Regions from separate parts of the Neorhizobium sp. IRS_2294 genome, predicted to be linked through region 2. Evidence: riboswitches for the same ligand, from Rfam matches in the RefSeq annotation. Region 2 holds a riboswitch; the other holds the start of a gene.
The links. Region 2 has a riboswitch for cobalamin ahead of ACQY1K_RS16560 (DUF1636 family protein). Riboswitches for the same ligand answer to the same signal wherever they lie in the genome.
Positions count from the first base shown of each region.

Region 1: another riboswitch for cobalamin. It lies ahead of ACQY1K_RS12640 (ABC transporter substrate-binding protein); the one in region 2 lies ahead of ACQY1K_RS16560 (DUF1636 family protein).

Region 1 is NZ_CP191439.1:2,611,108-2,615,518, forward strand. It holds gene ACQY1K_RS12630 (ABC transporter ATP-binding protein) at 1-287, opposite strand, end outside; gene ACQY1K_RS12635 (FecCD family ABC transporter permease) at 284-1,315, opposite strand; gene ACQY1K_RS12640 (ABC transporter substrate-binding protein) at 1,397-2,404, opposite strand; cobalamin riboswitch at 2,535-2,729, opposite strand; gene ftsZ (cell division protein FtsZ) at 3,023-4,018, shown strand; gene ACQY1K_RS12650 (GcvT family protein) at 4,094-4,411, opposite strand, start outside.
Region 2 is NZ_CP191439.1:3,435,782-3,440,192, reverse strand. It holds gene cobN (cobaltochelatase subunit CobN) at 1-745, opposite strand, end outside; gene cobW (cobalamin biosynthesis protein CobW) at 767-1,804, opposite strand; gene ACQY1K_RS16560 (DUF1636 family protein) at 1,801-2,229, opposite strand; cobalamin riboswitch at 2,332-2,558, opposite strand; cobalamin riboswitch at 2,616-2,816, shown strand; gene ACQY1K_RS16555 (CbtB domain-containing protein) at 2,854-3,030, shown strand; gene ACQY1K_RS16550 (CbtA family protein) at 3,045-3,815, shown strand; gene cobO (cob(I)yrinic acid a,c-diamide adenosyltransferase) at 3,812-4,411, shown strand, end outside.

The sequences.
Region 1 (4,411 bases), 820 kb from region 2:
TCGGTTGCGGAATGCTGTTCGACCACCGAAACCCGGCGCGCGAGCTCGCGCCGTCCGAAACCGCTCATCGGCTTGCCATCCAGCGTGACATTGCCGGCGGCGGGTGGCCTCAGACCGGCGAGCAGACGGATCAGCGACGACTTGCCGGAACCATTGGGTCCGATCAACCCGAGCGTCCGGCCCTCATCGACCGAAACCGTGACGCCATCGACGATCACCTTGCGCCCGGCGAGCCAGCGGACCGCACTGGCGGCCAAGACCGGGGCGGAGACGGTATCGGTTGTCATGCGACCCTCCTCGCCCGGTAGAGAATGACGCAGAAGAAGGGAACGCCGACCAGCGCCGTCACCACCCCGATCGGCAGGATCTGCGGTGCGATGACGATGCGCGACACGATATCGGCGAGCACCATGAAAAGCGCTCCAATCAGCGCACAGGCAGGCAGAAGCCGGATGTGGCCGGGACCGACGATAAACCGTGCCGCATGCGGAATGACGAGACCGACAAAGCCGATCGCACCCACCATGCTGACGATCGTCGCCGTCATCAGCGCCGTGACAAGCAGCAGCACCACGCGGACCCGCCGGACCGCGATGCCGAGCGAACGCGCCGCATCCTCGCCGAAGGTAAACGCATCGAGCGCCCGCGCATGCCAGATGCAGACGATGAGCCCGACCGTCACGACCGATGCGGCGAGCGTCACCTCCGGCCAGCGGACGCCGGCAAGGCTGCCGAGCAGCCAGAACATCACGCTGCGCGCCTGTTCGGCATTGGCAGACGTCGAGACAATGTAGGAGGTGAGCGCATTGAACAATTGCGAGGCGGCAACGCCCGCAAGAATTGTCCGGTCCGCCGTCTGGCGTCCGCTCGACAGCATCACCACGAAGATAAAGGCGATCAGCGCGCCGGCAAAAGCTCCGGCGGAAAGCGAGATTGCGCCCGCCCCAAACCCAAGCAGCATGACGCTGACAGCACCCGTCGAGGCTCCGGCCGAAATGCCGAGAACATAGGGTTCGGCAAGCGAGTTCCGCAGGAGCGACTGCAGGATCGCCCCCGACAGCGCCAGTCCGGCGCCGCAGAATGCCGCGACCAGCGACCGCGACAGGCGATAATCCCAGATCACCGCTTCCTGGATGCGCGGCAAGGCCACGGCCGTAAAGCCGAGCCGGTTCGTCACCGCCGCAATCGTCGTCTCCATGGGAATGGTCATCTCACCGATCGCCACCCCGGCAACGATGGCGACGAGAAGCGCTGAGAGCACCAGGAACACGCCCGCGGCACCCAGCGCCCAGCGTCCGATACGGGATCGCCTCACGGGAGATGCCTGAACTGGTCGAGCGCACCCGCCATATCGACGAAGGCGGAACGAGCGGAATGCGTGATCACCTGCCGCACCTTAATTCGCGAGGCCAAAGGACTGGATGCCCCGGGCGAGCGTCTCGATGCCCTCGATCGTGCGGATCGTCGGGTTCATCGACTGGGCATCCATCAGCACGAAACGTCTGTTCTTGACCGCGTCCAGCTGGCTGACGACGGGATCGGTCTCCAGAAATTTGATCTTCACGGCCGGATCGTCGGCGGCATAGCGGCGACGGTCCATCGTTGCGACGACGATGACGGAGGGGTTGGCCTCAGCGATCGTTTCCCAGCCGACCAGCGGCCATTCTTCTTCCGTCGTCACCACATTGCGGGCGCCGATCGTCTCAAGGATATAAGCCGGTGCGCTGTTCTTGCCGGCTATAAAGGCATCGCCCTTGGTTTCCTTGCTGGAATACCAGAAGACGATCGGCAGGTTCTTGATCTCCGCGCCCTTGATCGATGCGACGGCTGCGGCTTCGCGCTGTTTCAGGTCTGCGATCAGAGCGGTGCCCTTGTCCTCGACATCGAAGATCTTCGAGAGCTCTGAAATCTCGCGGTAGATCAGGTCCATCTTGAACAGTTCGTTGCGAACGCCGTCACCGCCATCGGCATTGGTCTTCGCGACGCAATCGGCGGGCGAGACATAGGTGTTGATGCCGAGATCGGAAAACTGCTCGCGCTTGCCGACCGATCCCATAGGCCCAACATGCCACTCGAACTCGGCAGCGACCAGATCCGGTTCGAGACTGACGACCGATTCAAAGCTCGGGTCGTTGTCGGCAAGCCGTTTTATCTTCGCGTCCACCCCGGCATAGGGCGTAAGCACCGGCCCGACCCAGACGGCAGTGCCCGCCACCTTCTCGGCCAACCCGAGCGAATAAAGCACTTCGGTCATGCCCTGCCCGATCGAGACGATCTTCTCGGGCGCCTTGTCGAACGTGACGGGGCGACCGCAATTCTCGATCGTCAGCGGGTAGCTGGTCGGTGCTGCAAACGCCAATGTGGGAAGTGCCGCAACTAAGGCGGCGATAAGCCCTGATTTCATGTCCTGTCCTTTAATGATCGGAAAAAAGGGCAGGACGACCTGAAGCCGCATCGCGGCTCGACGTCGACATGGCGCACGAGCGCATTGCTTGCGACATAATCATCTCCCTGCCGGAACCCCTCGTCCGGTGTTGGTTGTCCATGCCACGGCAGGTCTCCTGACTTGCGGCTCGAACGCCTTCCATCGCCTTCCCGATCGGATGATCAGTGGTATCGATGGCTGGCTCGCCGCTTACAGTTGCGAGGGCAGTCGCGGACTTGGCCCGAAAGCCTCACCGCATTCCCTTTTCATCTGCGATTGCAGAACCGTAGCGCCCCAACTGATAGGGAACACGCCGGTGCTTGTCCAGAGCGATCCCCGCGCGATCTCTGCCGTTGCAGAGTGTAATAGTATAACATACCAATTTACGCAACGGTCTATTTTGGATTGGTCGCGACCTTTGTGAGGCGCTCAATTCAGGGATGCTGTACATTAAATCGCGATGACATCGCCCTCACCCTACTCCTGCCTCTTTGGCCTGACAGCGCTCTGGTCTATGACCTTGCGGACAGATAGCCTGCGGGGCGATTCGCCGTCCTTCTGGTATGGGACGACCGGAAGGAGCTGAAGGAGACGAAGATGACGGATATTAAGAGCGGCTTGACCGAATTGAAACCGCAGATAACCGTGATCGGTGTCGGAGGCGGTGGCGGTAACGCGATCAACAACATGATCACGGAAAATCTCCACGGCGTGGAATTCATCGCCGCCAATACGGATGCCCAGGTTCTGGCGACATCCAAGGCGTCGCGCCGCATTCAGCTGGGTGCGCAGGTGACCGAAGGTCTCGGTGCGGGATCGCTGCCGGATATCGGCCGCGCGGCGGCTGAAGAATCGATCGACGAGATCATGGATCATCTCGCCGGCTCGCACATGTGTTTCGTCACCGCCGGCATGGGCGGCGGCACCGGAACGGGTGCGGCCCCCGCGATTGCACGCGCAGCACGCTCTGCCGGCATCCTGACGGTCGCGGTTGTCACAAAACCCTTCTCGTTCGAAGGACACCGCCGCATGAAGACGGCCAACGAGGGTATCGAAGCCCTGCGTGAAGCCGCCGATACGGTCATCGTCATTCCGAACCAGAACCTGTTTCGCATTGCCGACGCCAAGACCAGCTTTGCCGACGCGTTCATGATCGCGGACCGCGTGCTGTTTTCCGGCGTCAGCTGCATCACCGACCTGATTGTCAAGGAAGGCCTGATCAACCTCGACTTCGCCGACGTGAAATCGGTGATGAAGGGCATGGGTCGTGCGATGATGGGAACCGGCGAAGCTTCCGGCGATGGCCGCGCGCTGATCGCCGCCGAAGCCGCCATCGCCAATCCGCTGCTCGACGACATCTCGATGAAGGGCGCCAAGGGCGTGCTCATCTCGATCTCAGGCGGTACCGACATGACACTGTTCGAAGTCGATGAAGCTGCGAGCCGCATCCGTGACGAAGTCGAAGCCGAGGCCGACATCGTCGTCGGCGCGATCTTCGACAAGAACCTCGACGGCAAGTTCCGCGTGTCGGTCGTCGCAACCGGCCTCAACGGCAACCAGCAGGGCTCTTCGTCCCCGACTGCGCAGTACTAAGATCAGTCTCAGCCAATAAAAAAACGCTCCGTGGACATCCGCGGAGCGTTTTTTGTTTGTCAGACCCGAAGCCGGTCAGCTTCTCGGCTTGAGATTTTCAGGGTCGTAGAGCGGCTTGTAACCGACCGCTGCGACTTCCACCGGGAAGGCCTCGTTGAAATAATCCACCGTCAGTTTCCGGCCGACCTGGCAATGCGACCAGGGCAGATAGGCGAGCGCGATATTCTTGCCGATCGTCGGGCCGTAGGCGATCGACGTCGTATAGGAACGCCGTCCGAGTTCATCGATCAGAACCTCGCCCGTGTCCGGATCCATGACCGGCAGCGAGCCGACCGGATAGCGGGCGACACCGGACGCATCGACATTGTCGGTCATCACGAGCGTGCAGAGCAT
Region 2 (4,411 bases):
CAAAGCCGATGGTTTCTGTATCCTTCAAGCCGCCGACGAACATCGGCATCGGTGCGAAGCCGCGGGCAGCCAGTGCCTCATACATCGCGTTGATCGGTGCCGCATCATTGGCAAGCAACGTGGAGCGATAGAACAGGATCGGCAGCCGCTGCGCATCGGGCGGGAAACCAGCAGTAAGCTCATCGGCGGTCGAGATGCCGTGGCCGGGCTTGTAGAAGCCCCGCTTCGGCATCGGCGTCGCGGTCTGCAAGCTTTGCGTATCGCCGCTTGCCAGCGCATCCAGCCGGCGCGCCAGAAGCTGCATATTGTCCGGCCCGCCTTCGCGGAAGAAGGCGAGAACGTCCATCAGCGTCGCATCGGGCACGGTGGAGGCAGCGGCCAGGCGGTCGTCGCTGATGCTGCATTCGCCCGGCAGCATCGCGAGCGGGATCTTCTTGCGCTTCGCCAGCCGCGACAGCTGATCGGCGCCGTAGGCCCAGCGATCATAGCCGCCGAGAATGCGTACGAGGATAAAGCGCGCATGGGCTGCGGTCTTTTCGAGCCACAGGTCGACGGACATCGGATGGCGCAGGTCGGAGATATTGGTGAGGCAGAGGCTCGCCTTGCCATCGCTCCAACCCGCTGCAATGCCGTTCAGGTCGCTGCCGGAAAAAGACAGCACCACCACATCTGCCGGCGACTGGTTGAGGTCGACCGGCTCGATCAGGTCGTCGAGCGACGACGAGGTGGTGGCGAGAATATGCATCCTTTTCCTTCTAAAACCCTCTTACGCCGCCAGCATCTTTTCGATCGCCGCACGGTCCATGCCCTTTTCGCCGATCACGACGAGGCGGCTCTGTCGGGTCTCGCCTGCACCCCAGGCGCGGTCGAAATAATGGTTCACGCGCGAACCGACCGCCTGCACCTGAAGGCGCATCGGCTTGTTCGCAACGTCGACAAAACCCTTGATGCGCAACACGTTTTCCGCCTCCGCTGTGGCCGAAATGCGGGCAGCGAGTTCGTCCGCATCGGCAACGGCTGGAATATCGATGACGAAACTGTCGAAATCGTCGTGATCGTGGTCAAGCTCGTCGTCATGATGGGTCTTGCGGTTTTCGATATCATCCTCGACGGCAAGGCCGAGACCGATCAGTACGCTCGGATCAACGGCGCCGTTTGCGGCGGGCACGATCTTGACGGCCCGCGGCAGATGCGCCTGGACGCGGCCCTTGGCGGCGGCAAGCGACGCCTGGTCGAGAAGGTCGGTCTTGGTCAGCACGATCATGTCGGCGCAGGCGATCTGGTCCTCGAACACTTCCTCGACCGGGTCGTCGTGGTCGATCGAGCTATCCTGGCTGCGCTGCGCTTCCAGTGCCTCGTGATCGTCGGCAACGCGGCCTTGGGCGAGCGCCAGACCATCCACCACGGCAATGACGGCATCGACGGTGACGCGGGCCTTCACATCCGGCCACTGGAAGGCCTGGACGAGAGGCTTCGGCAGGGCAAGGCCGGAGGTTTCGATGAGGATGTGGTCCACGCGCGGTTCGCGGGCCAGGATCTGGTCGATCGCCGGAACGAAATCATCGGCGACGGTGCAGCAGATGCAGCCGTTGGCAAGTTCGATGATGTTGTCATCAGGGCAGCTTTCGATGCCGCAGCTCTTCAACACGTCGCCATCGATGCCGACATCGCCGAACTCGTTGACGATGATCGCGAGCTGCTTGCCCTTGAGGTTTTCGATCAGGTGACGGATCAGCGTCGTCTTGCCGGCACCGAGAAACCCGGTGATCACGGTGCAGGGAACGCGGTCGAATGAAACGCTCATGAAGGCAGGTCCTCGTGGTGCTGGAATGGTGGAATGCGGGCCGTCATGCCCTTGCCGCGAAGGCACATGGGGCGGCCGCGAAGGGGAAGTAAACCGCGCTCGTCGTCAGCCAGCATCATCGCGCCGACCAAGATGTCCTCGACCGTGTCGAGCGACAGATGACCAAAGACATAGGACCAGCCGGAGCGATGGTTGAAGGCAGCACTTGGGCCTTTTTCGCAGTTGGCAAGGCAGGTGACGGGTTTGACGGAAAGCGGCTTGCCGGCGGCAGCCTCGCGAAGGGCGTCCATCAGGACGATGCCCGGGCGCGCTTCGCTGTCGGATGCCTCGCGACAATTGGTGCAGACGAAAATCGTCACATCCGGCTCGCCGGCAAGGCCGTCTGCGGCCGCGTCGCGCTCGTCTTTTCGTTCGTCAATCACCATCGTGTCGCACTACCGCCCAAGTCAATAACATCGGGGTGCACGACAGGAAGGCAAGCCTATCCTGCAGAGTGAAAGAAGCTTTTCCGGAGCACCCCGCCCGGAAAGGCACGTTTTCGAACGGCAGGTCTCCTGGCTCGCGGGTCGTCACCATCCGCCTGCCTTCCCGGATTTCTCCAGTGGCCATAGTGGCAGGATGGCTCGCCGCTTACAGTTGCGGGGGCAGCCGCGGCATTGAACCATGGAATCTTAAAGACGATCCCGGGTTCGCACCGCATTCTCTCTTAGCCCCTACCGTTGCCGGCAAGGGACCGTATCGCAGTCACCTAAGCCTTGTCGCAGGGCAGTGTCAATGTTGCAAAGCCGATTGCCCGTCTGGGGAAACCGTCTATAGTGATCACGTCTTTGGTGCCCGAGAGGGCTCATCGAAGGGAATGCGGTGCGACGATATCTTGACGTCAAACCCGCGGCTGCCCCCGCAACTGTAAGCGGAAAGTCTCTGCTCAACATGCCACTGGAGACATCCGGGAAGGCGGGTCAGAGGCGTTCGATCCGCGAGCCAGGAGACCTGCCGGAGACGATAGGCACAGTGAAAGCCCTCGGGTGGAGGGCAGAAAGACGACGTCCATGGTTACGAACTCTGCTGCCGGTGCAGCCAGCGTTTCCGCATCGAAAATCATTCCTCTTGGCATGACAGCCATACTCGGCCTGTTCATCGTCGGCTTTGTCGGCTTTTCGCATATCGAGGCTGTGCACAATGCGGCTCACGATACGCGCCACTCGCTGGCCTTTCCCTGCCACTAAGAGGAATTCCTTAAATGTCGCTGTTTCGAAACATCGTCCTCACGGCGGTGATCGCAGGGCTTTTGTCCGGGCTCCTGATGACCGTGATGCAAAGCTTTTCCGTCGTGCCGCTTATTCTCGCAGCGGAGACCTATGAACACGCCGGCGGCAACGGCGCTGGACATAGCCATGGCACAGCTCCGGATACGGCCGCAGGCACTGCAGCACCGGCTTCCGCTGCGCACGATCACGCCGAAGAGGCATGGGCGCCGGCCGACGGGCTCGAGCGCTTTGCCTACACTGCAGCGGCCAATGCTCTGTCGGCAATCGGTTTTGCGCTGGTTGCCATCGCCATCGCCGAAGCACTCGGCGGGTTTGGCGGGTGGCGCGGCGGGTTGATGTTCGGCATTGCCGGGTTCCTCACCGTCAGTCTTGCACCCGGCCTCGGTCTGCCGCCGGAACTTCCGGGCATGCCCGTCGCTGAGCTCGGCCCGCGCCAGATCTGGTGGATTGCGACAGCCGTCTGCACTGCCCTGGCCCTTGGCCTGCTTGCCTATACCCGTTCCGCCCTTCTTGCGGCTTTGGCGGTCGTCCTGCTCGTTGCTCCGCACATCATCGGCGCACCGCTGCCGCCGAGCCATGACACCGCGGTGCCGATGGACCTGCATGCGCGGTTCGTCAATGCCGTCTACGCAACGAACCTCGTCTTCTGGGCCGTTCTCGGCGCGCTTTCCGGCGTCCTCCGCGAGCGTTTTCGTGCTGGTGAGGAAATTTCGACCACGTCCAAGGAGCTTGCAGTCCGTTGAAGGAAATCGATCAGACCACCGAGCAGCGCCACCGCGCCAAGATGGAGAACCGCAAGGCGGTTCAGGATGCCGAAGTCGCGGAAAAGACCGTCGAGAAGGGTCTCCTCATGGTTCATACCGGCTCCGGCAAGGGCAAATCGACGGCGGCCTTCGGGCTGGCTTTGCGCACGCTTGGCCACAACCGCCGTGTCGGCATCGTGCAGTTCATCAAGGGCGCATGGTCGACCGGCGAGCAGCCGGCGCTTGCGGTGTTCGGCGACCGCGTCGCCTGGCACACGATGGGCGAGGGCTTTACCTGGGAAACCCAGGATCTCAAACGCGACATCGCCGCTGCCGAGAAGGCCTGGGGCATGGCACTCGAACTAATGGCCGACGAAACGATCGGCCTCGTCATTCTCGACGAACTCAATATCGCCCTGCGCTACGATTATCTCGATCTCGACACGGTCGTCGCCCAGTTACAGGCGCGCCGGGCGGATCTGCACGTGGTCGTCACCGGCCGGAACGCCAAGCCGGCGCTGATCGAGGCGGCGGATCTGGTGACCGAGATGACGCTGGTCAAGCATCACTTCAAGGCCGGCGTCAAAGCCCAGGCC